DNA from 2 places in the Paenibacillus sp. 1781tsa1 genome. Region 2 is predicted to be linked to the other one. Evidence: riboswitches for the same ligand, from Rfam matches in the RefSeq annotation. Region 2 holds a riboswitch; the other holds the start of a gene.
What was found. Region 2 has a riboswitch for FMN ahead of NKT06_RS17390 (DMT family transporter). Riboswitches for the same ligand answer to the same signal wherever they lie in the genome.
Positions count from the first base shown of each region.

Region 1: linked by a shared signal. The riboswitch ahead of ribD (bifunctional diaminohydroxyphosphoribosylaminopyrimidine deaminase/5-amino-6-(5-phosphoribosylamino)uracil reductase RibD) and the one ahead of NKT06_RS17390 (DMT family transporter) in region 2 are both predicted to bind FMN.

Region 1 covers NZ_JAMYWY010000001.1:4,531,307-4,547,868, reverse strand. The annotation lists gene NKT06_RS20505 (DMT family transporter) at 1-450, opposite strand, end outside; gene NKT06_RS20500 (AraC family transcriptional regulator) at 559-1,467, shown strand; gene NKT06_RS20495 (hypothetical protein) at 2,124-2,285, opposite strand; gene NKT06_RS20490 (stage V sporulation protein AA) at 2,330-2,986, shown strand; gene NKT06_RS20485 (stage V sporulation protein AB) at 2,967-3,395, shown strand; gene NKT06_RS20480 (spore germination protein) at 3,420-5,087, shown strand; gene lysA (diaminopimelate decarboxylase) at 5,192-6,523, shown strand; gene NKT06_RS20470 (peptidylprolyl isomerase) at 6,772-7,203, shown strand; gene NKT06_RS20465 (hypothetical protein) at 7,316-8,629, shown strand; FMN riboswitch at 8,796-8,962, shown strand; gene ribD (bifunctional diaminohydroxyphosphoribosylaminopyrimidine deaminase/5-amino-6-(5-phosphoribosylamino)uracil reductase RibD) at 9,284-10,387, shown strand; gene ribE (riboflavin synthase) at 10,448-11,116, shown strand; gene NKT06_RS20450 (bifunctional 3,4-dihydroxy-2-butanone-4-phosphate synthase/GTP cyclohydrolase II) at 11,149-12,381, shown strand; gene ribH (6,7-dimethyl-8-ribityllumazine synthase) at 12,484-12,951, shown strand; gene NKT06_RS20440 (segregation and condensation protein A) at 13,056-13,856, shown strand; gene scpB (SMC-Scp complex subunit ScpB) at 13,825-14,481, shown strand; gene NKT06_RS31940 (DUF2953 domain-containing protein) at 14,669-15,406, shown strand; gene ytfJ (GerW family sporulation protein) at 15,556-16,041, shown strand; gene NKT06_RS20420 (D-alanyl-D-alanine carboxypeptidase family protein) at 16,170-16,562, shown strand, end outside.
Region 2 covers NZ_JAMYWY010000001.1:3,963,700-3,980,261, forward strand. The annotation lists gene NKT06_RS17375 (amidohydrolase family protein) at 1-858, opposite strand, end outside; gene NKT06_RS17380 (CGNR zinc finger domain-containing protein) at 979-1,530, opposite strand; gene NKT06_RS17385 (DinB family protein) at 1,675-2,175, shown strand; FMN riboswitch at 2,260-2,413, shown strand; gene NKT06_RS17390 (DMT family transporter) at 2,558-3,538, shown strand; gene NKT06_RS17395 (amidase) at 3,855-5,351, shown strand; gene NKT06_RS17400 (DUF1989 domain-containing protein) at 5,406-6,014, shown strand; gene NKT06_RS17405 (LysE family translocator) at 6,151-6,777, shown strand; gene NKT06_RS17410 (YqcI/YcgG family protein) at 6,860-7,621, shown strand; gene NKT06_RS17415 (amino acid permease) at 7,677-9,023, opposite strand; gene NKT06_RS17420 (aldo/keto reductase) at 9,644-10,537, opposite strand; gene NKT06_RS17425 (SDR family NAD(P)-dependent oxidoreductase) at 10,665-11,438, opposite strand; gene NKT06_RS17430 (GNAT family N-acetyltransferase) at 11,508-11,996, opposite strand; gene xerS (tyrosine recombinase XerS) at 12,177-13,283, shown strand; gene mobB (molybdopterin-guanine dinucleotide biosynthesis protein B) at 13,473-14,003, opposite strand; gene NKT06_RS17445 (molybdopterin molybdotransferase MoeA) at 14,011-15,279, opposite strand; gene NKT06_RS17450 (HNH endonuclease) at 15,505-15,795, shown strand; gene NKT06_RS17455 (DUF4247 domain-containing protein) at 15,913-16,562, opposite strand, start outside.

The DNA of each region.
Region 1 (16,562 bases), 570 kb from region 2:
CGTAAGCAAGAGAAAGCAGCCGCCGAGAGCCAGGATGGCGCATGAAAGATCATTGCGTGTAAGGGTAGACTGCTTCCGAAGTGCGATGTATATCATGATCATGACAGGAGACAGATACTGTAGAAGGGTAGCTACCGCTGAATTGCCGTGTTTAATCGATGCCATATACGTATACTGAACGGCAAGCATGCCTGCCAATCCAAAAATAATCAGCTGTGCAGCTGTTTTTTTATTCCTCCACACATCAAAAATCTGAACTCGCCCACGTGTAAACGACTGAATAACCAGAAGGAGTAGCCCAGCGATCAACAATCGTATAGTGACATACCAATTGACCTCAATTCCATCCAGTTGAAAGAGTTTTTGAGATACCGTACCTCCAACTCCCCAGCAGATAGCTCCCGTCAGAACGAGTACGATACCCGAAATTTTGGATTTTGCAATTGTCATCCTTTTTCGCCTCACCTTAAATATAAGAATAGTGTTATATTAGTGAGAAATGCGGTACATTAATATCAATATCACACTTAAAAATATAACTATATTGAGATGAGGGCCATGCAAAATATCGAATTTATCATCGATCACCATTTGAAAGAAATGACGGAACACCGTACCGATACATTATCCGTAGCCTGTTATGAGACAACTATTGTTCAACATGTTCACGGACATATTCCTCTCCACTGGCATGATGAATTGCAGTTTGTTGCCGTTCTTCAGGGAACGGCGTTGTTCCATATCAACGATCAAAAGATGATTTTGTCCAAAGGTGACGGGATTTTTATCAACAGTGGAATAATGCATATGGCCGAAGATCACGGGGTGAGCGAAAACTGCATCTACTTATGTCTGAATTTGTCCCCGCATGCTGTAATGCCCTCGGATCTATATATAAAGTACGTACATCCATATGTAACAGCAACTAATTTGCCTTTTCTGTATATCGAAAGAGCTAACACTTGGGGAGAACAGATCCTGGATGCTATTGCACGGATTAGAAAGGAGCTAGTGGAGCAAGTTCCTTTTTATGAAGTGAAGGTTGCTTCTGCGGTGCTGAATATGTGGAAACTGCTGATTATGAACGGATATTCGCTGGAACATGATCCATCGGAGATGAGTAGAAACAAGCGAATGAAAGACATGTTGCAATGGATTCATCTCAACTATGCCAATCCGATTAGGTTAGAGGATATTGCAAAGGTCGGACAGTTAAGTCGATCGGAGACGTGCCGTTATTTCAAGCAAATTCTTAGAAATACACCCATGCAATATGTGATCGAGTACCGCATTCAAAGAAGCATTGATCTATTGCAACTCTCCGAGCGCAGCATCACCGAAATTGCTTATGAGGTCGGTTTTAACAGCACAAGTTATTACATTAACCAGTTCCGCAAAACAATGAACTCGACCCCTTTACGATTCAGAAGGGCATTGAGTAAAAGAAAAAAAGGTAATAATTTTTGATATTGTTCACCTTATAAAAACCAATATCCAAGAGTCGCCCATACGGCGACTTTTTTGATATGCAAAATAATGCCCCACACTTCGTTACGCCTCAAATCCCCAAATTACTAAAATTAATATCCAGAAGCTACCTTCACAAGTCATTGAATTTATGAACAAAATAACCACAAAAGCTCATCTTTCAGTTCCCTCCCTGCCACCTCCCCAACATATTTATTTCAAACTTTTGGAAACGAGAGGACGATGGGTAGCGGAGGGATGGAATCGGTCAAAAAGAGCAAAGCGTGAGGGCTTAGCTAAGGATACACAAGCAACGCAGGCGGCAGATTAGACCTGAAGAAGCGAAGCGTTCGCCTTTGTCTCCAAACTTCTACACAGTTGTACAGGCATGCAGAAGAACTTCAAGAGTCATGGGACTTTGAACAAAATAACCACAAAAAACTCATCTTTCAATTCCCTCCCTGCCACCTCCCCAACATATTTATTTCAAACTTTTGGAAACGAGAGGACGATGGGTAGCGGAAGGATGGAATCGGTCAAAAGAGGCGAAGCGTGAGGTCTCACCTAAGGATACATAAGCAACGCAGGCGGCAGATTAGACCTGAAGAAGCGAAGCGTTCGCCTTTGTCTCCGAATTTCTAACACTTAGAAATCCATCAAAAGAATTTGGAGACAACAGCGATCAGAAGGTTGGTCTGCCGTCGGAGTGTCTGCGTGTATCCTCCCCCGAGCAACAGCGACCAATGACCGATCCATCCCGCAGCGCCCGCACCCACCTCCTGATCTTTTTCCAACCCGTTTGTAATAAATTTGCACATTCTTCAAATACTAACCTAAATTACGCAGTAAAGGAGTGTTATGGATGTCTCAGACACCCACTCCAATGGTCTACGTTCGACTGCGCAGCCGCATTCGCATCCAGAGGGGCAGGGCAGTCAAGCTTGGAGACATTGCACATGTACTGACCACTTCTGAAAATCAGGAGAGCAGGCTACTGGAGCTTGAACTTTTGCGTCCTGGACCGGAGGATGGCAATCTGATCCTCATTGATATATTACAGATTATTCCCCAAATTCGGCACATCTTGCCGGAAGTAAGTGTGGAACTGATGGGATCAGGTCATACGTTGGTTGAAGTCATCGCGGGAAATGGTCAACCTTCCAAGTCCCTGTTCATTCTGGTTTGGCTGCTGCTTTTCTTCGGATCAGCCCTAACCATTATGAATTTTCATGCTGATGTGAACATGCAGGAAGTACAGATTCGAATTGTGGAGATGCTCACTGGGCATCGGGACGAACATCCCTACCTGTTCCAAGTGGCGTATTCGATTGGGATTGGATTCGGAATGGCGGTATTTTTTAATCACTTGTTCAAGAAAAAGTGGAATGAGGAGCCTACCCCGCTGGAAGTGGAGATGTTCCTATACCAGCAAAATGTAGATCAATATGTGGTCATCGAGGAAAGCGAACGGATGCATGAGCAGGAACGTAGGGAGATGAATGCGGATGAGCGTTCTTAATGGAGCAATCAGCATTGTATTGGGTATTGCCGGGGGAATTGCCGTAGGAAGTGGCGTAATTGCGCTCATTCTGGTGCTCGACATGATTCCCAGGTTGGCTCAACTTACGCAATCGTATGACAAGACTCACTGGTACGAAGGGGCGCTAATCGGTGGTTCACTGCTCGGGACGGTGGCGGACTTCTGGCACTGGAAAATGCATGGGGTGCTACTGCTCAGCCCGATTGTTGGTTTGTTCTGTGGCGTGTTCATCGGTCTGCTTGCCGCAGCACTCACCGAGGTGCTTAATGTACTGCCCGTGCTAGCCAAACGGCTGGGCATGAAGCCTTATCTTTTTGGCTTACTGCTCGCCATGATTTTGGGCAAAATGACAGGTTCCCTGTTTGATTTTTTTATATATCAGCGGTAACTCGTGGCCATAGGAGGATGGAAGATGGATGAACAAACGGAGCACGCAGGCCAGGAAAATAGTGAAGGTATAACGGAAGAGATGTTACACAAGTCTGCTTATGAGATTCAGAAGGAAGAAGAGGAGAAGGCGTACAATAAGAAAAAACAAAATGAGATGTCTGATAGCATCGAGGAATCCGTGCAGTATTGGCAGGAAAATGATGATATTTCCCCGCGGATGAGTGAAAACAAAAATACGCTCAAGCAAGTTCTCGGACTTGGGGAATCCTTTGACGTGGATATGAGAGAGATGGTGCTCGGTGGCAAACATGTGGGATTGCTTCTTTTAACGGGTTTCGCCAAGGATGAGATCCTACTGGAAGTATTAAAAAGGTTAACCTATCTTACGCCTGATCAGGTATCCGAGCACGCACTAAAATCTTATTTCGACTCTTACATCCCCCACATACAGGTGGAAAAAGTCGAGAAGATGAGTGCGGTCATCAACAAGGTTCTTACTGGTATGAGTGCATTGTTCGTTGAAGGGGATCGCTCGGTCCTAGTAATGGATACCCGGAGTTACCCGGTTCGTTCACCGGAAGAACCTTCACTGGAAAGGGTAGTCCGCGGTTCCAGAGATGGTTTTACCGAAACGCTCCTGACCAACGTAACATTGGTGCGCCGCAGAATACGCGACCCTGGACTGAAGTTTGAGATTATGCAGGTGGGTCGGAGAACACAAACCGATGTCTGCGTGGTATACATTGACGATATTGTGGATAAAGTGCAGGTGGACTCAGTCCGTGAGAAAATTCAGCGGGTGGATATCGATGGTATTCCCGCCGCAGATAAACAGCTGGAGGAAGCGATTATCAACAAGGGATGGAACCCATTCCCGCTCGTTCGATATTCGGAGCGGCCGGATGTAACAGCATCCCATCTGCTGGAGGGCAGAGTCGTCATTTTCGTCGATACTTCTCCCAGTGTAATGATTTTGCCAACGACGTTCTTCGACCTGTGTGAACATGCAGAGGAAAATAGACAGACGGCATTGATGGGGACATATTTACGATGGGTTCGTTTTGCAGGGATTCTCATATCGCTGTTTTTGCTGCCCCTATGGCTTCTCATGGTAATAGAACCTTCGCTCAAACCGATGGGGCTGGACTTCATTGGTCCACAGGAAAATGTGAAGTTGCCCCTGATTTTGCAGTTTCTTCTCATAGAGCTTGGTGTCGATCTATTGCGGATGGCTGCGGTTCATACGCCTACACCTCTGGCATCGGCCATGGGTTTAATCGCAGCCATTCTCGTTGGAGATATCGCCGTGAAAACGGGATACTTTGTTAATGAGGTTGTACTCTATATGGCCATTGCAGCTATTGGAATGTTTGCCACACCAAGTTACGAGTTGGGACTTGCCAACAGGTTAGTCAGACTGTTTTTACTCATAGCAGTAGCGATATTCAAAGTTCCGGGATTGGTTGTTGGCTGTACATTGCTCATATTGGCACTCACCGTTCACCGGTCGTATAATTCTTCGTATCTATGGCCTTTTATACCGTTTAATGCAAAGGCCTTGGGTAACTTTTTATTCCGGCTTCCGCTGCTGGAAAATAAAAAACGTCCATCATTCAACAAAACACGTGACAACACCAAAATGTCCGATGATCCGGACGGTGAACTGCGAAAAAGTAAAAAACACAAATGATCTTCCGAAAAATCCATTCATCTCGCCGCCTAATTTGATATACTGGTGTAAAATCATTGGAATAGCAACTGTTCCAGTATACAAAAAAGTGAGGAATGCAGATTATGTATTTACATGGTACAAGTAAAATAAATGCGCAAGGGCATCTGGAGATTGGCGGAGTTGATGCAACAGATCTGAAAGAACAATTTGGAACCCCGCTCTATGTTGTGGACGAGCAATTGGTTCGCGAGCGTTGCAGAGAGTACATGGAAGCATTCCGTGCTTCCGGCTTGGGTTTCCAGGTTGCATACGCAAGTAAAGCATTCTGTGTAATGGCGATGTGTGCCCTTGCAGCTGAAGAAGGACTTTCCCTGGATGTTGTATCTGATGGTGAACTGTTCACTGCACTGCAAGCAGGATTCCCGGCTGAGCGCATTCATTTCCATGGTAACAACAAAACGCTGGAAGAAATCGAAATGGCTCTTGATGCAGAGATTGGATGCTTTGTTGTTGATAACTTCAATGAGTTGCATCTGTTGCAGGCTGTAGCAGCGGACAAAAATCGTAAAGTAAACATTTTGCTTCGTGTGACGCCTGGTGTTGAGGCTCATACGCATGAATATATTTCCACAGGTCAAACGGATTCCAAATTTGGATTCGATATTGGCAATGGTACAGCATTTGAAGCGATTGAACTGGCTTCCAAGCAGTCTAACCTGGTATTGCTCGGTGTGCATTCCCACATCGGTTCCCAGATCTTCGAAGTTGAAGGCTTCCAGATGGCTGTTCAACGTGTTGCTGAATTTGCAGCAAGCGTATATGAACGTCTTAACGTTGCTTTCAAAGTGGTTAACCTTGGTGGTGGATTCGGAATCCGTTATATCGACGGAGATACGCCGCTTGAAGTTGCGCAATACGTGAAGGCTATTACAGACGCAGTTAAAAATCATTTTGCCCAAATTGGCTATGCCGTACCTGAGATCTGGGTTGAACCAGGCCGCAGCATCGTGGGTGAAGCGGGAACAACGCTGTATACCGTTGGAACAAGCAAAGACATTCCAGGCGTGCGTAAATACGTTGCCGTTGATGGTGGTATGACCGATAACCCACGTCCTGCTTTGTATGAATCCAAGTACGAAGCTGTGCTAGCCAACCGTGCGAATGAGGCTGCTCAGGAAACGGTATCTGTTGCGGGTAAATGCTGTGAGAGTGGCGATATGTTGATCTGGGATCTGGATCTGCCAAAAGTGGAAAGTGGTGATTTGCTCGCTGTAGCTTGCACAGGCGCGTATAACTACTCCATGGCTAGCAACTACAACCGGATTCGTCGTCCGGCTGTTGTGTTTGTCAAAGACGGTCAAGGAGATGTCGTAGTACGCCGTGAGACGTATCAAGATATCATTCAGAATGACCTGGTACCAGCGCGCATTGGCAAACAGCCAGTAACTCGCTAATTCGTCAAAAGATAATGCGTTTCTGCATTATTCAGGATATAGGGATTCTATAATTGAAGCAGATGAAAAGGGAACTTCCTTTTTCGTCTGCTTTTTACGTATTCGGACTAAATTGTGAAAAAAGTTGCCGTTTTTTTTGCGATCCAGTCATTTTCGGTGTACACTAAGAAAAGTGCTGTAATGCTTGACCCAGGGTCATGCGTTCTGGCACCATTAACGATGGTCAATACGAAAGGAGTCATTTACATATGGCGAAACAAGCGAAAATTAAATTGGCAAACGGCGGAGAAGTTCTGATCGATCTGTTCGATCAAGAAGCTCCCAACACAGTAGCAAACTTTGAGAAACTGGCTAACTCCGGTTTCTACAATGGTCTTACATTCCACCGCGTTATCCCGGGCTTCGTAGCTCAAGGCGGATGCCCTAACGGTACCGGTGCAGGTGGCCCAGGTTACACAATCAACTGTGAAATTAACCCGAACAAACATGAGCGCGGAACACTTGCTATGGCACATGCTGGCCGTAACACAGGTGGAAGCCAGTTCTACATCTGCTACCAACCGCAACCACATTTGGATGGACAACATACTGTATTTGGTAAAGTAACTAAAGGTATGGAGTTCGTGGACGCTTTGGAAGGTAAAGACAAAATGGAAACTGTTGAAGTTGTAGAAGCTTAATACCTTCAGCTTAACTGGATCCAAACATGAAGTGCTTCTTTTATAGAAGCACTTTTTTTATTTTTCATATGACACATATTCGAAATCGATGATTGGAAAGGATGAATGAACCTTGGATATCGTTACTCAGCTAAGCTTGTTAAAACAAATTTACAGTGATCGCACGTTGTGGGACGAAGAACTGCAGGCATCGCGACATGTCGTTCCAGATCGTATATCCGCACAGGAGCGAGAAGGGCTTGAGGCAGCAGGGCATGAACCGAACCGATTTGTACGTCCGGGGCATGATGAAACGATCACTGAGCTGAAACAACTTGCAAATCAATGGACGATTAATGAAGCAGCACAGGCCTTTGTTTCTTCTTTGTGGTCAGCACCCATGATCTGGCGCTCGCTGCTTACGGGCAAGCTTATTGCAAGCGGTATGCCAAGCCATGAACACACGCCATATCCATCTTCGAGTACTTGTAAGATCTGTGGATTAAGCGTAGACCAAGCAACCGACACGACGTTGCAATGGTATTGGCGCATGACCAATGGAACACCTTTGGATGGTGATCCCTTTGGACAAGTACTGGCACTTCGAGAGCTAGCTGCCGCGCAGGGGCTTCCAATACCAAATGAGTACGACCGCTGGACACTCCGTGCGGTGTTAACGGTGCTGCGCGAATTACCTCCGAAAACACGCTACAGCAAAGCAGCAATAGCACTCAAGAAGGAACGTCTTTTGCCTACACAAAAGGAATATGCATACCGTGACTTGCTTGAGACATTAGCTCTGATTGGCATACTGGATACGCCGGAACATCCCGGAATGATCACAGAATACACTACTTACATACAGCGTGACGAGCGCCCCAATGTGCGGGTTGAGGTACAGGCGCCTCTCGCGTGGTGGGACTCATCTGTCGGAATCAATGAGAACAACCTGAACAAGATATTCCATGATTTTGATCTGACGAATATATCTCTTGCGGATAAGCCTGAAGAGAATCCAACTGTAAAGGACACAATCTTAGGGGCATTGGAGAAAAAGAGAAGTGTTCGTGGCAAAGTGCCCAAGGCATCTCCTGATGCAGGTACCGGGGAGGTACAGTCTGGAGATGTGTATGCTGTTCGGGTCCGGGAAGGCGTATGGGTGACAGTATATTGTCATGAAGTCAGAGACAAACGTGTCATCGTTGAATATCTCGATGGTGTCTTTCCTGACATGCCGGGAAAAGCCGATTTGCAGGGAACGTTTCGACCGAGAACGACTGGACGCTGGCAATGCTCGGCTATCGCGATCGATTCCACAAGTTGGGTCAGAAGAGTTGCGAGAGGTATTCCGCTTCCCAGTTCGCCGCTGCCAGAACCTGACCGCTTACCATTTCACAATGCCAAAGATTTGAAGCATATGGTGCGTTGGTGTTTTCCTGATATGTAGAATGCTGTGATGGAACTGAGAAGGATGTAAACTAAAATCGTGTCTCTTAGTGAGATGCGGTTTTTTTGCTGTATCTTAGCTTATTAAAAGTTAGTATGTGACAAAAAGGAACAAAAAACAATTGATTTTTTGGCATTAAAGTGCTAACATCCAATTAATAACGAAAGCAATCCTTCAGGGCAGGGTGCAATTCCCTACCGGCGGTGATGCAGGAAGTGTAAGGACACATGTCCAGCACTTGATGCAAAGTCCGTGACCTGTCTGCCTGTGGCAGATGGCTGATCTGGTGTAATTCCAGAACCGACAGTATAGTCTGGATGGGAGAAGGAGAGGTGCAGACCTAACAGGTTTGCATTCAGCAGGAGTTGCTGTACAGTCACGATTTGTAATGTCTTGCACTGTGCAGGGAAGATCCGGTTACGCCGGACAGTTCCATACATATGCCACACTATAAAAAGCTCTTTACCTGTAATTGATGTTGATTAAGGTATGTGTCTATTTTCATTTGCCCGAAATGAAGTTTTGGGCAAAGTGTTGGCGTGCTGTATCCATTTGACTCCTGTTGTTGACATTTGTCTCTCATCATCCCCATCGAACGGTTGTTCGACGGGGATTTTTTAATAAACAAGACTTTAAACCGCGGGGTGAACGGATTTGGAAATGATCAATGATGAATTTTATATGGCACTGGCACTAGATATGGCGGAACGAGCACAGGGACAGACGGGAATTAATCCGGTTGTTGGATGTGTAGTTGTGAAAGAGGGTCGTATTGTAGGTCTGGGGAGCCATCTGAAACGTGGAACCGGTCATGCGGAGGTGCATGCACTGAACATGGCAGGCAGCGATGCAGAAGGCAGTACGGTATACGTTACACTTGAGCCCTGCAGTCATTATGGCAAGACGCCGCCTTGCAGTGAACGCCTGATTCATGAAAAGGTAAAACGTGTTGTGGTATGTTGTGAAGATCCAAATCCGCAAGTATCCGGCAGAGGTATAAGCATGCTTCGTCAACAAGGCATTGAAGTTGAAGTTGGCGTACTGCGTGAGCGTGGAAGACGCATGAATGAAAAATTCATTAAATTTATTACAACGGGTCTCCCTTTCGTGACACTGAAGACGGCTACTACCTTGGATGGAAAAATTGCTACTCGCAGCGGAGACAGCAAGTGGATCTCCAACGAGTCCGCTCGTGAGATTGTGCATGCCCTTCGTCATCGTCACCAAGGCATTATGGTTGGTGTCGAAACGGTGATCGCGGATAATCCGGAGCTTACAACCCGCTTGCAAGTGGAAGGCATCAGCCCGGTACGTATCGTAGTGGATTCCAAGTTGCGTCTTCCAGTAGGTGCCAAAATGGTTAAGGATGGACTAGCTCCAACATGGGTATTGACAACAGACGAAGCGAGTCCTGAAGCTGCTGAACGTTTGGAAGCCTATGGTGTTGAAATTATCCGCTGTGGTCCTGGACCACGCGTGGATCTGTTAAGCGGACTTAGCAAGTTGGGTGAGCGTGAGATTGGTTCGATTTTGCTTGAAGGTGGGGGCACCTTGAATGGAGCCATGCTGGAGGCACGGTTGGTCGATCGACTGCTCATGTTTATCGCTCCTAAGATTGTAGGCGGTTATGATACACCTGGCAGCTTCCGCTTCGAGGGTGTGGAACGTATGAATCAGGCAATTCAATTGAATCAGTTGGAGATCGAACAAGTTGGAGATAATATCAGCATTGGCGGTATTCCAGTGTGGCCTGAATAAATAAATGAATTTTAAAATAGTAAGTTGGTTCTATATATATTAAACAAGGGAGGCGGCAGCATGTTTACCGGTTTGGTGGAAGAAGTTGGTCAGATCCGGCGTATTAGTCGGAAAGGCGAAGCGATGGTCCTGAATATCGGAGCTTCCGCCATCATGGACGATCTGAAGATTGGTGATAGTGTAGCAGTGAACGGAGTATGTTTAACTGCGACAACGCTGGAAGGTGGAGGTTTTACCGCCGATGTAATGCCTGAAACGTATCGCCATACCAATCTCAGTCAGCTGCAATCTGGCAGTAAAGTTAATCTGGAGCGGGCCATGCAATCAGGCGGTCGTTTTGGTGGACATATCGTTCAGGGCCACGTCGATGGTACTGGAGTGATTGGCAGTATAACACGTGATCAGAATGCGATTGTGTTTGAGATCAAGCCGGATGATCACCAGTTGTTCAAATATCTGATCCCCAAAGGATCGGTTACACTGGATGGCATTAGCTTGACCGTTGTCCATACATCGGATACCTCATTCACGGTTTCCATTATCCCGCATACCATTGGTGAAACTGTACTAAATGTGAAAAAGACAGGGGATACCATTAATATCGAATGCGATATTTTGGGTAAATATGTGGATCATCTGCTCCAGTATGGGAGAGGACATCGGGAGACTGGTGCTGGCAAGCCGCGCAGCATCAGTGAAGATTTCCTCTCCAATCACGGATTTGCATAGAAAGAGAACAGAAATAAACTGGAGGTGGACCAATGTCAGAACAATCCATTCTGAACACGATAGAAGAAGCCATATATGATCTCATGCGTGGTAAACCCGTCATTGTTGTGGATGATGAAGATCGGGAGAATGAAGGCGATTTTATCGCTTTGGCCGAAAAGGCGACACCTGAAGTCATTAATTTCATGATTACTGAAGGTAGAGGGCTGGTCTGTGTTCCGATTACACAACAACGTGCGGACGAACTTAACCTGAAACCGATGGTTCAACAAAATACGGATTTCCATGGAACAGCTTTCACCGTCTCTGTGGATCACAAAGATACGACCACAGGTATCTCGGCACATGAACGCTCTATAACCGTGAAAGGTCTGATCGATCCTGAGGCGAAAGCCGGGGACTTCCGTAAGCCTGGTCACATGTTCCCACTCATTGCAAAAGACGGCGGCGTACTTCGTCGTGCCGGGCACACAGAAGCGGCGGTAGATTTGGCCATTATGTGTGGTTCGTATCCCGCAGGCGTTATCTGTGAAGTGATTAAGGAAGATGGCACAATGGCCAGACTTCCGGATCTGCAGGAGATTGCCCGCAAACATGATCTGAAGCTGATCAGTATTCAAGACATGATTCGTTACCGTAACGAAAAAGAGCAGCTGGTTCAGCGTGAAGTGGCTGTACGTATGCCAACGGACTTTGGTGAGTTTCAAGCGGTGGCTTATACAAACGCTGTGGATAACAAGGAGCATGTGGCTTTGGTTAAAGGTGAAATAGATGGTTCCAAACCCGTACTTGTACGTGTGCACTCTGAATGTTTGACTGGCGATGTATTCCATTCCCATCGTTGTGACTGTGGTCCTCAGTTTGATGCGGCACTCAAACAGATTCACGAGGAAGGAAACGGCGTACTGCTCTATATGAGACAGGAAGGTCGGGGCATTGGACTAATCAACAAACTCAAAGCCTACAAGCTGCAAGAGGAAGGTGTGGATACCGTGGATGCAAACCTGAAGCTGGGATTTGCTGCCGACTTGCGTGATTACGGGATTGGCGCCCAAATTCTGAAAGACCTTGGGGTTCGTCAGATCAGACTGTTAACGAACAATCCTCGTAAAATTAAAGGTCTTGAAGGATATGGACTTGAAGTTGTGGAGCGTGTTGCGATCCAGATGGAAGAGAACGAGGACAATACGGTGTATCTTCATACGAAGCAAGCCAAGCTGGGACATATGCTCAAGTTTGATGATATCGAGCAGAACGAACAGTAAATATATTTTAGATGAACAACGTTCACCATGTAATTTATGGAAGAGATTAATTAGGGATTTCCGTTACTTACATTACATTATACCGTTAGGGAGATGACTTGAATGCCACAATTTTTTGAAGGACATTTAGTATCAGAAGGATCCAGATATGGAGTTGTCGTTGGACGTTTCAACGAATTTATCACCAGTAAATTGCTTAGCGCAGCGCTCGATGCATTCAAACGTCACGGTGTGCAGGATGATGAAGTGGATGTAGCCTGGGTTCCAGGAGCGTTCGAAATCCCTCTGATTGCGCAGAAAATGGCGGAGAGCGGCAAATATGATGCGGTAATTACCCTGGGAACAGTCATTCGTGGATCAACTACGCATTACGATTATGTGTGCAACGAGATGGCTAAAGGGGTAGCAGCAATTAACCTGAAAACTGGCGTGCCTACGATCTTCGGATTGGTTACGACAGAAAATATTGAACAAGCGATTGAACGTGCCGGAACCAAGGCGGGTAACAAAGGTTGGGATGCAGCTACGGCGGCAATTGAAATGGCAAACTTGACGAAACAGCTAAAATAGTGCTTATTTAATAGTAGTGCCCTGCTATGCGCAGACGAAGACGGGAGACCGGATTCGGACGGCTTGGCAGGGTTTTGTATTTTTCTGGCGGGAGGATTCGTCTAGTGACGGTAGTTACATACAAACTGGAGACTTTTGAAGGGCCTTTGGATCTGCTGCTTCATCTGATTGATAAGGCTGAAATTCATATCCAGGATATTCCCATCAGCGATATTACCGATCAATACATGGCGTATTTGCATTCGATGCAGGAACTGGAACTGGATATTACGAGTGAATTTCTGGTCATGGCAGCAACACTGCTGTCGATCAAGAGCAAACTTTTACTGCCCAAACCACCGGTAATTGAAGACTTCGAGGATTATGATTTTATGGAAGAAGAAGATTATGATCCACGTGCAGAGCTGATTGCACGTCTGATAGAATATCGCAAGTACAAGGGAATTGCGCGACATCTTCATGAACGGGAGTGGGAACGCAGCCTTATATTTTCCAAAGAGCCCGAGGATCTGCGGCCCTATATGCCCGTAGAAGCCCAATCGAATCCGGTTGAAGGATTACACACCTCAGACCTGATTGCAGCATTTCAGAAGGCTTTACGCAAGGCTGAGAAGCGTACAACCGTAACCCGGATCAAACGGGATGAAATTTCGGTTAAGGACCGGATACGGGATGTCATCGGCGCTTTGGAAAGTATGGGGCCGGGAGGAAGACTGTTATTCTCCAAATTGATGGACGAGCATATCTATCGCCATGAGATTGTTGTCACTTTTCTGGCGGTGCTGGAACTGATGAAGATGAAGCAGATTGTCTGTTATCAGGAACGGATGTTTGAGGATATCGTTATGGAGTGGAGAGGGGAAACAAAGAATCATGGATTTTCCGAAATTGAAATCAATTATTGAAGGCCTGCTGTTTTTGTCCGGAGAAGAGGGTCTAAGTATCAAACAAATTGCCGAGATCGTGGACCAGCGCGTGGAACTTGTAACGGACGCGATTGAGGAGATGATTCGTGAATTTTCACAGCAGGGTCGAGGCGTACAGATTCTAAAGATCGCTGGCGTAGTTCAGTTGGGCACCTTGCCTGAGCATGCTGTGTATTTTGAGAAATTGGCGTACTCTCCAGCACGGACTTCCTTATCCCAGGCGGCTCTGGAGACGTTGGCCATCGTGGCGTACCGGCAGCCGATTACCCGGGTTGAGATTGAGGAGATTCGCGGTGTAAAATCGGAGCGGGCTATTCATACACTTGTGAATAAGGATCTGATCATTGAAGTGGGACGAGCTGAGGCGATCGGACGACCAATTCTGTATGGAACGACCAAGTCATTCCTGGATTATTTCGGACTGGCTTCAATTAAAGACCTTCCGGAACCAGGCTTGTTCGAAGATTCGGAGAACCTGGAGGAAGAGACACAACTGTTATTCAACAAACTGGATTTGCAACAACTGGAACCGGAAAGTGCTGATCTGACAGAGGATGCGAGTCAAATTGACAACGAAGATGATAATACGGACTCTTCACTTTAAATTGCAAGTTCATACTAACCGACACCATCAGTGGAGTCGGTTTTTTTGTGCATTGTTTTAGATAAATGGTGAATAGAACAGTATCCATACAAATATGAAATGGGATTTTTAGGTCAGACGTGAATTTTTTCCTATCCAGAGTGCCATACTAGACGAGAAAAGAATTGAGGGCTTGGAGGTAAGGCCTGTGTGGATTTGGCTTGGAGGAATCGGTTTATTGTTCGCATTGCTGATTGCCGCAGTCCTCATCTCAAATGTTCATGTACATTTTACATTCAGTAAACATAAAAGTGATGATTACGCCAATATTAATGTACGTATTCTCTATGGAATTGTGCGGATTAACTATGAGATCCCGAGTATTGTTTTTCGCAATATGAAGGAAGGTTTTCTGGTCAAGACCGAACAGTCCATGAATCATTCCAGAGGGGAGGCACAGGGGAGTGAGCGGGTTAACAAGCGTAAAGTCAAGAAGTGGGCCAAAGATGTAAAGATTATGCTAAGGGCGACCGATGCACTCAAGCTGTGGCTCAAGCAAACACTCACGCATGTGCATATGACTCAACTGTCCTGGTCTACCCACATCGGGGTTGGCGATGCAGCATACACAGCGGTGCTGACGGGCTGGGTGTGGAGTATCAAGTCCATCATTATTGGTTTTCTCACCTATCAGATCCGTTTCGATGATACACCCGTGCTTCAGGTGATGCCGGTGTGGTCAGACGAAATGGAGTTCAGAACAGATCTCGATTGCAGAGTAAAGATGCGGATTACAGCTCTTTTGATCGCTGGAGTTACACTGCTAACCCGTGTGCTCCAAGTCGAAGGCGGATGGCGGATGTGGCTCAAGCTTCTTCAAGAACAGCGCCGCAAGCGTAAGGAGAAGCAAAAGCAAAAGCAAAAGCTTAGTGGGACAGTACAATAAGTTCCCATCAGATCAGGTCTGTTTTTGAAAATGTGGGGTTGGAGTAACGCATAGTATACTTCAATTGCTTATTTACATAAGTCCCTTCAAGTTTGGGGATGATATGGTTAGATCAAACCAAGCTTACATTGAAACTGGAGGGAATTAAAATGTCAGATCATCCAATTCAAGGCTTAATGGAAACCGCAATGGAGAATATCAAGGCCATGGTGGATGTCAATACAATTGTTGGCGATGCAGTCGAAACACCGGATGGTACCGTGATTCTGCCAATCAGTAAGGTGGGATTCGGATTTGCTGCCGGTGGTAGTGATTTTCACGTCAATGGAGAAAGTAGTGGCAAAAGTGGTGCTACGAATACCTCTACTGAACATGCCAGTTCAGCAAAAGTAGCTTCTCCATTTGGTGGCGGTAGTGGCGGAGGTGTATCCATACGTCCTATTGCGTTCCTGGTGGTAGGTAAACAGGGGGTACACATTGTACCACTCGATAACTCCACACATCTCTTTGAGAAGCTCATTGACTCTACCCCTTATGTTCTGGACAGAATTCAAGGTATGTTCCAACGTAGTACAACACAAACGAATACAACAGATGTGCCGCCGGTTACACCAGATCCATCAACCTATAGCTGAATCATTTCGTCATGATCCCTCCCGCATTAGCGTGAGGGATTTTTGCTGTTTTTGCCCTATGGGACATACTCCAAGTTGTCCGAACATAAGATAGTACAAGATTCCAAGTGACCCGGAGGAATGAATTGATGCGAAAAATAACGAAAGTCCTTGCATGTATGCTTATCCCTGTCTTCTTGCTGTCTTCCTTAGGGGTTACTCAAGCCCAAGCAACAATTCAAGGTCCGTCTACACATGCGCAAAGCGCTGCTCTCATTGATGTCACATCAGGCCGGATCTTATACAGCAAGGATGGGGATAAGGAACTGCGAATTGCCAGCTTGACCAAAATCATGACGGCGATCGTAGCGATCGAACACAGCAAGCTGGATGAGAAAGTGAAAGTGTCTCCCACGGCTTTTGCCAAAGAAGGATCGTCTCTTTATCTGAAGTTAGGTGAGGAGATGACACTCGAGAACATGTTGTACGGGCTAATGCTCCGTTCAGGCAATGACGCGGCTTCTGCGATTGCGGAGCATGTG
Region 2 (16,562 bases):
GGCCGGATATCCATGCCCCATCATCATTTCAACTTCAGGTGTGACCGACAAGGAAGCACCGCTATCTGCCAGCATTTTGTATTCATCCATGCCCATGGTGTTACCATGAACGATATTCACTCGTGGACTTAATAGTCCCGCTTCGTACATGTGACTAATAGACCGATCCACAGATCCCCAACTGCCAAATCCGGCATGCATGGAACAGATCGCATCCAGTTCTTGTGCTAGTTCGATCTCTTTCACCGTTGTATCCCAATGACTGAACTCCGGACCACGAATGGCAAGCCCATAAGTAAGCAATTGATCCCGTGATGAAAAATAACGTTCTTTGACTCTTCGCACATCATTTGAATATGTCAGTTGACTATCTCGGTTCCAGTAGTTCGTCTCACCAGGAACTCCATGAGCAAATACTGCCCGAATGCCAGCATCCTGAAGTCCACGAATCAGTTCATCCGTATGGTCAGGGGAATACGGCATGCTCCAATCCATTACTGTCGTCACTCCTGCGTTAAGCGCTTCCAAGGAACCGAGCAGGTTGGCAATATAACTATCTTGTGGGCGGAGCTTGCTTCCCATCGCACCATAATAGAGATTTTGCAAATAAACTGGTAACGACCAGTTGGTTCCCGCTGTTTTGACAAGTGATTCCCACATATGCCGATGCGTGTCCACCAGCCCAGGCATAATAATCATCGATGAAGCATCAATGATCTCCGCATCCGGAATATCCAGGTCGGGCTGGATTGCCATGATCAGTGAATCCTGAATCAGAACGTCCGCCCTCTTATACTGTCCAATTTTAGCATCCATCGACAACACACAGCCATTTTTCAACAGATAACTTGTCCGCACAAGACACATCTCCCATCTATTTTGGTTTGAAAGACGATCACATCCTGCTTACAAATCTGTACTGCTTCTGACTATTTTTTCGCTAGTATATATACATTATATAGTTATTGTTAGTATTTATCAATTTTGGAATTTGCGTTTTGCCCGAAATCTTCTAACCTTCATCAGATTGCCACACATCTTATCATCACAGTACTTCTGTGTTCTGCTTCGGGTATCATCATAGAACATCCAGCGACAATCCGAATTATCACAGATTCGAATCCTGCCCGCTTCTCCCTCCACCAAAGTCGTAGCAAAGTCAGCAGCTACCTCAGCCATCACCTGATGCCAATGAGCTTCCACAGCTACCAGTTGGAGTTTCAGTTCCTGATCAATTGTAGTCAATGTTCTTCTCACATGCCCTTTTTCCATAACACCGTTCAACCATTGTTTTTCTAAATCCGTTAATAATGCTCCTGAAGACACGCGGGCTCCAAGAGCCATCAATTCATTTCTGAAATTTCTCATCGAGAACTCATCTTCTGGAGATGCAGGAACCGAGGCGTTAAGTTGCCATCGATCCAGAAAGTCTTGCTGCCAGTTCGCCTTCCCGAGCCTGTCCTCCGATCGATCTCCCCCACGCCAGTCGTGATAATCGCTGTTTACAAAATCAGTCCAAAGTCTGTCCATGTTTACCTCCGTTTAGTGTAACTATCTTAATTCAATAAAGATGGTTACATTCTGTCTTTGATGTGTTATATTAAGTGTAACCTCATTAATCAGTTTTAGCTAGTTACATCATACATCACAATGATACTTAAGGAGGAAACGACAATGACGAAAACAACAGCACTAGATGTGTTACTTATTCAAAAGGATGATACATGGGATCAATGCAATTGGATTGTACCTTTGTCGAAGTCTTTGGAAGGTCTTACAGCAGAGCAAGCCGCCTGGATTCCACCCGCAGGAGGATTAAGCATCTGGCAGTTGGTTAACCATATGTATTATTACAATCATCGCTTATTATGTCGCATGCAAGGTAAAGAGCCTACCCTCCCTGCTGTAGACTCCAATGAATACACGTTTGGCAATCCTGGAGATGCAACGGATGAAGACGGATGGAATACACTGATGAAGAGTACAACTCGATTAGCCCAACAATTGCGAGATCAATTAGCTGCACTCGAAGAGTCAGAACTTGAAGCTGCTTATATGGACTCCAAAGAGAAATGGGCACACGAACTTGCCCGCTGGATCCTTCACGATGCCTATCACGCAGGTCAGATCGTGCTCCTTCGCAGACAGCAAGGAAGCTGGAAAATCGTTTTCTAAAAAAAATGCTTGAACTGCTAGCGCTTACAGGAATAAGATGAACTTATTAATGTTACAGCTTGTTCAACACACTATATAATTGAATAGGATCTTCGGGGTAGGGTGCAATTCCCAACCGGCGGTGATGTTCTTCGGAACCAGCCCGCGACTCGCTATTTGTTCTTAAAGAAGGACATTTAGCGACTGACTTGGTGTGAATCCAAGGCCGACGGTACAGTCCGGATGAGAGAAGATCAACACATTGACATGCCGTTCATGGAAAGGCCTCTTTCCTGACGCATGTCCTTGGATGAGCCCCCGTTTATTTGGTATATACCGAAACGGGGGCTTTTGTCGATTTTGCCAACTGAAGATTCCGTGTTCTGACGAAGGAGTCCTGAATATGGAAAAGACATCAGCAGCATCACCTGTTTACCGCAAGGAGCGAAGTAATACCGGATTCTGGCTTGTAGTTCTAGGCGCCGCCTTATGGGGTGTCGACCCACTCTTCCGCATTATTTTGCTAAACACGATGACATCCACGCAGATTGTACTGGTGGAACATATCATTGTCAGTCTGATTGCCATTCCTGTGCTGTGGAAATTTCGGGCTGATCTGAAAAACCTGCGCGCTCGCCACTGGATTGCCGTGATCTTTATCTCATGGGGTGGTTCAGCACTCGCAACGGTGTTGTTCACCATGGCACTTACGCATAATGATCCGAACACGGTGCTTTTATTGCAAAAAATGCAACCACTCTTCGCTATCGTGCTGGCTAAACTGTTATTGAAAGAAACGTTGCCACGTCGCTTCGGTGGATTGTTCTTCATCGCATTAGCAGGAACGTACCTGCTTACATTTGGCTTCACATTGCCATTAGGTAACTGGGACAACTGGATTCATGCTGGAAGCTTGTTATCCCTTGGTGCTGCTGCCTTATGGGGAGGTTCAACCGTTATGGGACGATTGATGCTGGGACAGGCGCGTTACGAAACCGTCACCTCCCTTCGCTTTGTCGTTGCGCTCCCGCTCCTGATCTTTATGACATGGAACGAAGGTGCGGCATGGACATTTCCGTCCGGAACGGGTGAACAGACTGCTGTGATCCTCAACATTCTCGGTCAGGCATTGTTACCAGGTTTGCTCAGTCTTCTGTTGTATTACAAAGGTCTGTCGTCAACCAAAGCTTCTGTTGCAACTCTTGCAGAACTCAGCTTCCCGATGGCAGGTGTGTTGGTGAACTGGATTGCTTTCCGTACGCTAATTACATGGGAGCAGCTGCTTGGTTTTATCTTAATCTGGGTTGCCCTCTTTGCCATTTCCAAACAGCAGGAACGATCATCAACTGCGGCGGATGCGGCACCAAAGCTGCGAACAGAGTAAGGTAATATCCTAGCATCACATATAAATCAATAATCGAATTTTAAAATAAAACCATTGTACATCGTATTAGATGAGCAATGGTTTTTTCATTTCCATTCCATTAATATTACACGATCATTTTCTCAATGAGTAATATGGCTATTAACCCTCTGCTTTATTTTGATATCGCAACTCCTCCCTCTTTTCCATTCGACCTCATACCGAATATGCAAATCATCGCACTACGTCTCTTCTATGTTTTGTCTTTTGTCTAATCCGGTGGTACGATGACATATGGAATAAACAGATGAATTATATTCAGAGAGGAACGATCATAATGTCTTCATTCTCATATACCTCACACGACGCCGTAGGTTTGGCTGAACTGATTCGATCCCGGGAAGTATCCCCGGTTGAATTGCTGGAAGCGGCGTTTGCACGCCTTGAAGAAGTGAATCCGCAACTTAATGCAGTTATTCGTACATATGAAAATCGCGCACGGGAGGAAGCCAGTTTAGTTCGCCCTGGAGAACAACCTTTTGCCGGTGTGCCCCTGCTCCTGAAAGATATCTCTCAATCCTTGGAAGGTGAATTTCTCACTTCAGGCTCCCGTCTGTTCAGCGAGCATCGGGCATTACGTAATTCCAACTTTGTCACTAGACTCCGTGATGCGGGTTTTCTCATCATAGGACATACGAATACGCCCGAGTTTGGCTTGAAAAATATTACGGAGCCCCGCCTCCATGGTCCAAGTCGCAATCCCTGGAATATCAATCACTCTCCAGGTGGATCAAGCGGTGGTGCCGCTGCCGCTGTAGCTTCGGGTATTGTTCCTCTGGCCGGAGCCAGTGACGGAGGCGGTTCGATTCGTATCCCGGCTTCCTTTAGCGGACTGTTTGGATTGAAGCCAACTCGTGGGCGCACACCTGTAGGACCGGGAGTTGGTCGTCAATGGCAAGGCGCATCGATTGATTTCGCCCTCTCTCGCTCGGTTCGGGACAGTGCTGCATTGCTTGATACCTTACAAGTCATACAGCCTGAAGCTGCGTTTCATGCGCCACTCTTTCCGGGCAGTTACTTGGCAGATATGAGCTATCCACATCAACGCAAACTGAAAATTGCATACACAACGGATTCGCCTGTAGGTACACCCGTCAGTGCAGAAGCCAAAGAGTCTGTATTCAAGCTCGTTCGCTGGTTGGAAGAACAAGGTCATTATGTTGAAGAAAAGCTGAGTCCAGTCAACGGAGTTAGATTGATGGAGAACTATTACATGATGAACAGTGGAGAGATGGCCGCGATGATTTCTACCATGGAACGATCCATGGGCCGCGCTCTGACCTCCGATGATATGGAGATTGAATCCTGGGTTCTGGCTGAAGCTGGCAAAAAGGTGTCCGCCGCGGAATTTGTACATAGCTTAGCTGAATGGGATGTAGCCGCAGCTCAGATGTCCACCTTGTTTGAGCGTTATGACTTCTACGTCACACCTGTTAATGCTTTTCCTGCGCCTAAGATTGGGGAACTAACACCTCATGACGAACAGATCCGTAATCTGATGCGGATTAGTGAGTTGGACAAGACCCAGCAGCAACAACTCATCTATGAAATGTTTGAGCCCAGTCTTACGTATACACCTTTCACCCAGCTTGCGAATCTGACTGGCCAGCCTGCGATAAGTATACCTCTGCATATCACACCTGGAGGTTTGCCAATGGGTGTACAAGTGATGGCAACCAAGGGACGTGAAGATTGGTTATTACATCTGGCTGCACAGCTTGAACAATCAGATCTCTGGATCGGGATGAAAGGTAATCCACTATTCCCAGCATGAAAACTTCATCTGTTCCGCATACTGAAAGCAAAAAGTAGCGGAGGAATGTGACGGATGAATACGAATCAGCGCCATAAACAGTCTTATCGTATCCCTGCCAAAACGGGATATGCTCTGAAAGTAAGCAAAGGTTCCTTATTACGCATAACGGATCTGGAGGGACAGCAAGTTATTGATTTTGTGGCATACGATGCTACAGATGCTAACCATCGCTTGGACCCCGGTGTGACCATGGACGTATTACGTACTTACCGAATTAAACCGGGACAATTTGTGTATTCCAATCAATATCAACCATTACTCAAGATTGTCCGTGACACCGTTGGGGTTCATGATTTCTTCAACTCAGCTTGTCGTCCAGAAATGTATGAGGTGTTATACGATAAAAAGGACCACGCCAGTTGTTATCACAATCTGAACACGGCACTGGAACCCTTCGGAATCTTACCGCCGGATCAACACTATCCCTTTAATCTGTTTATGAAGTCGGTTGTAGACAGTGAAGGTAAGATTGATGTTGTAGCTCCCGATTCTCGTGCAGGTGATTATATCGAGATGGAGGCATTAATGGATCTCACGATCGGGCTCTCCGCTTGCCCTTGTGAAGAAAGCTCATGCAACGGCTACAACTGCACCCCAATCCAATTGGATGTGGAACTTTAACAGAATAACAAGCCTTGACGCACTATGATAAAAAGCAGCTGTTCTAATTCACTCCTTGCGGGAATACGATGACTTGTACCCATTTTCTGTGACGACTGGTACAATTCGTCGAACCCGTTAAGGAGTGAACGTATTTATGTCTGTACTGTTCAGTTATATTATTCTGGGAATATCATTGTCCGCTCCAATCGGTCCGATTAATGCTGCTCAACTGGACCGTGGAGCTCGACATGGATTCATGCATGCCTGGATTCTAGGACTCGGAGCTATGTTTGCAGACTTGGTGTATATGCTGCTGATTTATTTTGGAGTTGCCCATTTTCTGGACACGCCGTTCATGCGCTCTTTTCTCTGGTCATTTGGCAGTTTTATTCTGATTTACACGGGAGTGGAAACGCTCTCGAAGCTGAAACAGGGGATTCACGGTACATCTACTGCGGAAGCCACTGTTCGAAAATCCTTTATATCCGGCTTTTTGATGGCTCTGTCCAATCCACTGAATATTTTGTTCTGGCTTGGGATCTATGGCTCTATTCTCGCGACAACTGTCAAGCATACGGACACCGCTCATTTGTTGCTCTACAGTTCAGGCATATTCATCGGTATCCTGGTGTGGGATGTCATTATGGCTGGCATGGCCAGTCGATTCCACAAACATAGCAGTGAGAATGTATTGCGCTGGATCTCCATCATTTCAGGAATTTGCCTGATCGGATTTGGTTTGTATTTCGGGTACGAAGCTGTGCGCTCCATTTTTTTCTGACAATAAAATCAGGCTGGACAGTCACCCAACTTCCCCCACATTAATACTGTAACGGTATCATGTGGAATGGAGTTGGGAATCAATGGCGGAGCTGTATAGTGCCGACGAAATAAATAGTTTATATGAGCGTCTTCCATCTTGGCAGCAGGACGCTTATTCGCAATTTGCAGATATGATTGCCGATGAAAATAATACGTATCCATGTGTACCAGGACGAATGGGATTTCTGTCAGGACATTTGAGATATGGCTTTACGTGTGACCCCCGATCAGAACATGCTGCTGAAGATATGGCCGATCTGCTTAGACAATATGGTCCTGTCTCCAGAGACACCGGTCATTATGCTTCCATGGTCGTGATCTGTGAGACGCCAAGTGATCTGAAAGATCACACAACGGTGGAGCAATATCAGACCTTATTCTGGCAAATGCTTAATCGGGTAAGTTCACACGATACCGAGCCTTGGCCGGAACATATTTCAACTGACCCTCATGATTCGTCTTGGGAGTTTTGCTTTGGGGGTGAGCCATATTTTTGTTTCTGTGCGACTCCAGCACATAAACTCCGAGCCAGCCGACATTTTCCTTATCTCATGTTTGCTTTTCAACCGCGGTGGGTATTCGAATCCATTAATGACAACACCCCTCTTGGCCGTAAAATGAAAACCTTAATCCGCAAACGTCTCGCCGCGTATGATGCTGTACCTGCTCACCCTTCACTGATGTGGTATGGTCAGCAGGATAATCTGGAATGGAAACAATATTTTTTGCCTGATGATGAGCAGACACCTTCCAAATGTCCATTCATGCGGATGAAGCAAGCTTTGGGCAAGTTGACGAAATAATCCTAAGCACTTATTACGTACTCTTCATATATTGGGTAACCTCCGTGAAAGTTGCTTAAGGTCTGGAGGGTGAAGATTGCGCCGATTTGGAGCCACGTACTTTGTGAACAATATATGTGATGATCCCAAGGAACACCACAAGTCCCACGCTTGCCAGCAGACCCGTTCTGCTGGCTTTTTCCATCGCTGTTCCGGCCACAGCGGCCACAATTAATACCATGGCAATCCATACTTTGATGCGATTCCACTTCACAGGCTTCAATTTCTTAATGTATGTGATGCAGATAAGTAGCCATGTATACATCAACACCAGACTACCGGCTGTCGTCACATATTCAAAAAGGCTTTTGGGCATCCATAATGCCATCAACGTAGACAGGAGTAATCCGGCCGCTGTGCAACACAATGCCTGAAGTGGCATGTCCTTTTTCCCCCAGGTCTTCGTAAACAGCTTAGGTGCATCTCCATCTTCTGCGAGTTTCACCAACATGGACGTAATGGCATATAGCGAAGCCACCATCGTCGAGAATCCGGCAATAATCAGAATTCCGTTGAGAATGTGCACGACTACGGTTAAGCCAATGGTTGACATGGCTTTGACCAAAGGACTTTCATCCGGGGTCAACTGAGCTGAAGGCACAAGAAACAGGATCAACGCAATGGCAATCACATAGAGTGTACTCACCGATAATAACATTACTCGACCTGATTTCACTGCATCTTTTGGCTCTTTAAGGTTGGCTGCCATCAAGCCCATGACCTCGATCCCGGCAAAAGCAAAGAATGCATAGATGAAACCGGTCCATACTCCTTTACCTCCATGAGGGAACCATTCATTCTTTAATTGTTCAGGCGTCACTTTTACAGGTAACCAACCCAGACAAGCTGCTCCTGCTATAGCTATAAATGCAACCGTTGCAGCAAGTTTGATTACAGCAAGAATATTCTCCGTTTTGGTTAATCCCTTCGCTCCCAGTGCAGCAATGAACAGACCTATAGCGGCATAGATCGCAACAAATGCCCAAAGCGGAAACTTGGGAAACCAGAATTGAGAGAACAGCCCAAGTGCCGTTAATGAGCTGCCCATGATGAGCATTTCAGAGAACCAGTACATCCATCCACTACCAAAACCAGCCCAAGGTCCGAATGCTTCGCCTGCATACGTTCGAAAAGCACCTTCCTTTGGATCATCTGCGGTCATCTGTGCCAGCGCACCAAATACAAAGTAAGTACCTGCCGCCGCCAGCACCAACAATATAAGCACGGATATGCCGGCCCAATGAATTGCGAGACTGGTTCCTAGAAAAAATCCAGTTCCCAGTGTGCAACCCGCGCCAAATAAAGACAGGCTGACCCAACTTAGTTTATCGTTGTCTTTTTTACGGTGTTGCTGACTTTTCATGAAGCTCCTCCTTCAACCTGTTCCCCTTACGATTTACAGGTCATGGAGGTTTTATGTCCGTATTACCAAAAGAATTATTATTAGTTTACATAATATTTAATATGTTTAATTTATTCTGATGAGGAATTTAAGCTATATACTTTTAGGCATCATTCCGAAGGATATTCTCAATCCTATTTAAAATCCGAAAAAAAATGTTGTTGACTTCTATCGCTTGGAGTGGTTTTCCTTTTAAACATGTCGGAGCGTTAACGAAACTTTATGTGATATGGTAACTAAAGTGAGAGAATGATCTTTCTATTGTGAATTTTTCATATGTTGAAATAATATAATAAAGTCGTTGTTTCATTCATATCGAACGAAGACTTGCTATTTTTCTTATGATCTCAAAAGCTTCGTTGTTTTTTATAAATTTAGTCGTTTGTAAGAAGGGCTACTTCCTGGAATTTTTCCTTTTTCATCGGTTATCGGACTTGGCTTACGTTTAGCCATGATTCCCTAAAATTTTTCTCAGCCTCTGTTCCGAATGCTGTTGTGAATTTTTCATATGTTGAAAATATTTTATGTTGGGTATAAAAAGAGCCGCCATAATGGCGACTCCCTAAAATATATGCATTATATTAAGTCCGGCCAGTCCAATCTGCTCCGGCGATTTCTTTCCATCGTGCTCTAATCTCATCATATAATTTCTGTGGTAGTGGCCCTTTAGCCACAAGGTCGGCATTTTGCTGCCAGCGATTGGGCTTGGCTGTTCCTACAATAGCCGTATCTACGCCTTCGGTACTTAGCGTGAAACGCAGTGCTGTTTCTACCGCTGCCTGAGCATCTTCACCCAGAAAACCATAGTTAAGTTCACTTAAGCGCTTCCAGTATATAAATGGATAAGCCTCTTCCGAAAGTGTTTCATACGTCCAGGCCGCATTGGCAATTGGTCTTTTCGCGATTACACCCATGTTTCGTTTTCTTGCCTCAGGCAACGTAAGATCAATTGCTTCCTGATCTGCGATATTTAATGAAGTCTCCAGGCTATCAAATACTCCGGTCTGAATCGCATACAGCGCATCTGTTGTATCCCCACTATATCCGATAAATCTGGTCTTTCCTGCTTCCTTGGCACGTTGCAGTACTTCAATTACTGCTCCTTGTCGAAGAACTTCTTCAGAACAGCTATGCAAATGGATAACATCCACATAGTCCGTTTTCAACCGTTTCAAACTACGGTCAATCGTTTGCTCCAGTACTTTGGCATCCCAATCCGGACCTTCGATCCCGGCAGCATGTCCACATTTGGTGAACAAATAGTAGTCGTCACGCCGATGGGACAGCACCTCACCGATTAATTCCTCGCTGTCACCGTAACATTCAGCCGTGTCAATCACGTTTAATCCGGCATCGAGGGCACTATTCAACAATGTCGCTACATCCGTTTTGGATACATTTTTGCCTATTTCCGCTCCGCCAAATCCAAGTGTACTTACCTTCATGCCCGTGTTTCCGTAATTACGTAGTTCCATGGTTATCGTCCTCCAAGTTCAGTGAATTGGGTACAGATAAATAGAAATACAGATAACTTCCCATATGTTATTACCCATGAGTTGGTTAAGCCACCCACTTTTCCAGACTGCACCCAACTTCATTTATTTAGAAACCATAAATGGACATTCCACCGTCAACCAACAACGTTTGACCCGTTATATATCCCGCTGCATCTGATGCCAGGAACACAACCGGCCCTACCACTTCTTCCAGTTCTCCCACTCGCTGTAGCGGTGTACGACTTACAATTTCCTGCAAATACTGGGGATCATCCAGCAGTTTTTCGGTCAGCGGTGTTCGGAAATACCATGGTCCTACTGAATTAACACGGATTCCATATTTCCCCCATTCCAATGCAAGAACTTTGGTCATATGAATCAATGCAGCTTTGGTCGCGCCATATACGACCCCTGTTCGAAGAGCTGTGTGGCCGCCTACCGAAGAGATATTGATGATCTTCCCACCCTCGCGCTCCTTCATATGCTGACCCGCCAATTGCGAAGCAAAGAAAGCCGATTTTAAGTTTGTCTGCATGATGGTCTCCCACTGCTCGTCCGTAACTTCAAGTGCTGGTGTCCGTATGTTCATACCTGCGTTATTCACCAGTATGTCCAGACTACCCATCTCCGAGATCGCCTCTTGAAACGTCTCTTCCATTTGTTCTCTTGATGTCACATCCGCAGTTAGAGCGAGCGCTTTACGCCCTGTCTGTTCATAAATGTAAGCAGCTGTCTCCTCTATTTCTTTCATTGTTCGGGATACAAGTACAACGTCACTGCCTGACTGGGCAAGTCCAATCGCAATTGCTTTTCCGATCCCTCTCCCTGCACCTGTCACCAATGCTGTCTGTCCATCGAGATGGAATGTGGGTACGTTCATGTCACTCACTCCTTCATTAAATTGTTCATTTAAGCAAATGTTTTATATGTAGGTAAATCCCGATTGGGATCAGGTTACAAAATACTGGCTTGGATTGCCCAGTTCCGGATGGAACTTCTCTCGAAAACGGCCTCCCGTATAATCTCCTATAATTTTACGCCAGAACGCCTGCGCAATGACATTGTTACGAACCTGGGTCACTTTCCATCTCCCTGGGAAACGTCTAAACAATTCATAGGCTGCCCGAGTACCCACACCACTGCGCCGATATTTTTGCATCACAAAAAACTCAGTCAAATAGTAGTCGTTATCCTTACTTCCAGGTTCCAATTTCTCCACCAGAGCAAACCCTGCAGGTGCCCCATCACTTGAAATCAAAAAAGGAAACTTGCGGTCTTCTTCTGTCCAGAATGCCTCCAGACCGGGATATTCAGGAAAAATACCGTTACTGTCCACATCAATATTCAGATATTTGGTAAAATCATATAGATAAAATTGCATTAAATGCCGAATCACCTGACTGCGTTCGCGGGGAACCAGCTCTATTTTCATATTCATCCGGTTCACCTCCTCTGCTCTACGTATACTGATTACTTTAAAGGTTTACGTGCCGAAGGGCAAGGAAGCATCCCATCAATATACTGCCTACTTCGGTGAACAGGCTGTGAGCATGTAAATTATGGTACACTAGAGCATAGAATAGGATTAGATTGAATATTAATTTTATATGTTTTTCACATGGAGGTGTCGAACTTGACCAACGTGCAAAAAGAGATTGATCGATGCAAGCTGGATGAAAAACTACCTTCCATGCCTTGGTTCGTTCAGCAATTCATGGACTACAAGCTACCTGACTTGTCCCCTTCAACCCTGCTCGAATATCTGAGAGATTATGAAGCTTTCTTCGGTTGGTTGCGAGCAGAAGGGCTGTCCGAGGCAAGCTCTAATAAAGAAGTAACTTTGAATGAACTGGAAGTCCTGCGCATGGATTCGGTTACCGCCTATCGGTTATTTCTCACAACCAAACGGGAAGGAACCAATTCCAGAATTACCGTCTCTCGCAAACTCTCTTCCCTTCGCTCCCTTTTTCATTACCTGAGCCAGATTGCGGAAGATGAAGACTTTTACCCTTTGCTGAAGCGGAACATTATGGCCAAAATCGAGATCAAACGTACCCATAAACCCAAGGACACCGCTGCCAAACTCAAAGGTAAAATTCTGGAGGAAGAGGAACTGCTAGAATTTATCGGCTATATCCTTGAAGGTTACGCTGTCGATATGGAGAAGAACAAACAGGCACTGTATTCCCATGAGCTGAACAAAGAACGGGACGCCTGCATCGCCAGCCTGATACTCAATTCAGGTTTACGGGTATCGGAAGTTGTGAACCTGAACGTCGATGACCTCGATCTGAACAACAAACTCCTGTATGTATATCGCAAAGGTAATAATGATGAGACGTACAAAACACCCGTTTATTTCAGGGAACAGGCCAAGGACGAACTCGCGACCTATATGAACTTACGGCAATCACGTTATCGTACGCCCAAGCGAGAGAAAGGTCTGTTCATTGCTTTGCGTAACGGAGATTCAGAAGGAAGCCGAATGACCAAAAGAGCGATCCAGGCCATGATTATGAAATATGCCAAACGTTTTGGCAAACCATACTTGACCGTGCACAAATTACGACATTCATTCGCAACCGACTATTATTTGCAAAATGATATCTACAAAACCAAGGAGCAGCTTGGACATGCTTCTACGGAAACAACCGAGATCTATGCTCACCTTACCGACAAAACGATGTCCGAAGCCATCGAACGTCGTACTGACGACGGGATGTAACCTCTCTAACAAGATAAAAGCAGCACACCGCATCAAGGATTTTGATCCGAGAAAGGTCTGCTGCTTTTTTGATGGATTCTCCTGATAATATAAAAATAATCTAGATCCGATGTAACACTATAAACAATTTAGGTTTACATAATAAATATTACGTTTTATAATCTCTCTTACCTTACCCACGTAGCCTACTCATTCGCTTTGCACCATCTCTAACAACGATTTGGCTATCTCCTGCGTTTCATGAACGGAGTACCAAGCCATATCGCTTACGATGCTCCGCTCCTTAAATTGCTCTAAAGATAACCATGAGATTATCCCCACTACCCCTTCAAGCTGATCAACCAAAGTCAGATCCTTCTCTTCTCGAACCATCACGAATTTGGAATAAGAAGCATCCTTGAATCCTTCAATAACAATCCAATCATACCCGGACAGATGACTTAACATATCCTCCAGCCTGGTTGCTTTTCGTTCCATAATCGCAGTACGTTTCTCTGACATGACAACCACAGCCGCGGCCCCTGCCTCCCCAAATTGATACGAATCCGTTCCTTGTTGATCCATCTCAAAATGATCGTGTCCATCATGCTTAATCGCTGCTACCTTAAGTCCCATGGAAGAAAAGTGTCCGATCAACGCGGTTGTCAGGGTTGTCTTGCCCGTGTTTTTGTATCCGACAATCTGTATGATATGTGGCTTGGTATCACTCATTGTAGTCATCTATCAACTACCTCACATGACCTGTGGGCAGTTTGAGAATACGTACCTGCTCACCCGCAGGAATACCTTTTTTCTCAGGCGGAACAACAATCAGGCAATCACTGTCCTTAATAGTGATCATCACACTGGATTCATCTACACGGGCAGCAGCCGGTATAGCGTACACCATTCCGTTGCGGATCTCTGTGCGTCCACGTACGAACCGTGTAAAATTGTTCACTTTCGTGTATTCTTCTTCCAAAATTGCAGTCCATTCTTCCAAATAAGGATGAGCATCCGCCTGCATAGAACGAATGGTTGGATGTACAAAGAGACAAAAACCCACAAAACATGCCCCCGGATTACCCGAAAGTGCAAAAAGTAATTTATCTTTATACACAGCAGCTGTGGTTACACTGCCTGGTCGCATCGTCACTTTGTTAAACAACATCTCCACATGTTCTTCCAGCACAAGTTCGCCCATAATATCATAATCCCCGACAGATACACCACCTGTGGTCACTACGATATCATTATCTTGTATGGCTTCTTCCAATTTGGCCCTGGCTGTATTCACATCGTCCGCAATTGAACCGTACATCACAGGCTCTCCACCTGCTTCAACGACCAGAGAGCGCAGCATGTAACTGTTACTGTTGCGAATCCGACCTGGTTGTAATGGCTCATCCACATCAAGCAATTCCGTGCCTGTTGCGAATATCGCCACCTTTGGACGTTGAAATACGGGAACTTCTGCTATGCCAAAAGTAGCTAACACGGACTGCTCTCCTGCTCTGATGATCGTGCCTGCTTCAAGCAATTGCTGTCCCTCTTGGACTTCCAGTCCGATTGGTGTAATGTTAGCACCCGACAATATGTGCCGTTTCAATGCAATCCACTGTTCTCCGTTCTCTACCTTGCTCTCCGTCATCTCCATCATGACTACCGCATCTGCACCTTCCGGAACCTGTGCACCCGTCATGATGCGAGCCGTTGTACCTGAAACAATAGTGTGGTCCGAGGTGTAGCCGCAAGGAATTTCATCAATTACACGAAACCAAACTTGATGATCACTCGATGCATCTATGGTATCTGTACTTATAATCGCGAATCCATCCATACCCGATCTCCGGAAGAATGGATACGGATGCGGTGCCTGAATGCTCTCTGCAAGAGTACGTCCATGGGCAGACTCAAGGTGAACTTTCTCTATAGAGCCTGAAGTAACTCGTGCTGCTACTTTGGCTTGGGCATCCGGGACCTGTACAGCTGTACGGTTGAACTTGGCAGTTGTCATATCATGTGAATGTGAGTTCAGTTTCAAAAGTTTTCTTACCTCCTAGTGACATATCATCTTTTAAGAAAGTGTAGCCCGAATGCGGTAAGATAACAAGCACATCACTTAATTGAATCCTGTGACAAAATCTTATTTTCATGTAGGTGTAACATTCCTTGACCTTATATTTAACATGAAAGGACTCTTGTCTGCCCATAATATAATTTACAAAGGGAGGTAATCATCATGAGTGACCAATGTGAATTATGCGGAAGAGAACCTGTGGACACGACCGTTCATCATCTGACACCCAAAGAAATGGGAGGAACCTTTCTGCCTACGGCCAACTTGTGCATCCCTTGTCACAAACAGATCCATTCGCTATATACCAATCGCGATATTGTAACGCTTGGTCTTACGGACCTGCAGTCCTTAAGACAGGATGAACGAATGGTTCCATTTATCCGCTGGATTCGCAAACAACCTGCTTCAACCATTCCCCGTGTACGTAAATCCAATCATGTTCGCAAATCATAAACCAAAAAGAACAGCTCCAAGGTAGATGTGCTGGCAGAGATGAATCCGCCTTACCTTTTCACTGTTCTTATGAATTGGACTATTTGATGGTTGGCAACCACGCTTAGGATTAGATTATTATCTACGCCTCATAATGCGGCCGCCGCCCACTCTGGTTTTCGGTTTTTTGTAGGATTTTTTTGGTGAATCAAACAACCCGCCCAGACCACCACTGCTTTTGTTGCGATCAATGGTTCCCTTGCTTTGATCCTTGTTGCGGTTGAATAATCCTCCGCCAGATCCCACGCTTGAATCTTTATCGCTTCCACGCCTTGTAATCGTACCTTTCCGATCGACAGTAATAGGTGGAGCAAGCTTCTTGTCATTACTTGTTGGCGCACGGTAAGATCCTGCACTCGGTTTATACGTATCTTTGTTGGTATATCCCCGATAGTTGCCATAACCTCGCCCGCCAAAAGAATCAAAAAGATTACCAATTAATGTAGCGGTCAGGTAGCCTTGTAGAAAAGATGAATCGTAGTTCTGCCGAACATATTCTTTGGAGTCCACCTCAACCAAGGTATCCTCGGGCTTGTTCGGGTCTTGTTGCAGGTGATAATACTCGTCCTGATACACGAGGAACATACGCTCTGTGTTCTCTGCCGAGATCTGATCCGGTTGCCTTTGGTCAGACAATTCCTGAGCCACTTCCGGAACGGTACGGTCCGAAGCCCGGTACACATAAGACGTTGAGTTACCACTACCGTTAACCGATTCAAGCGGATATG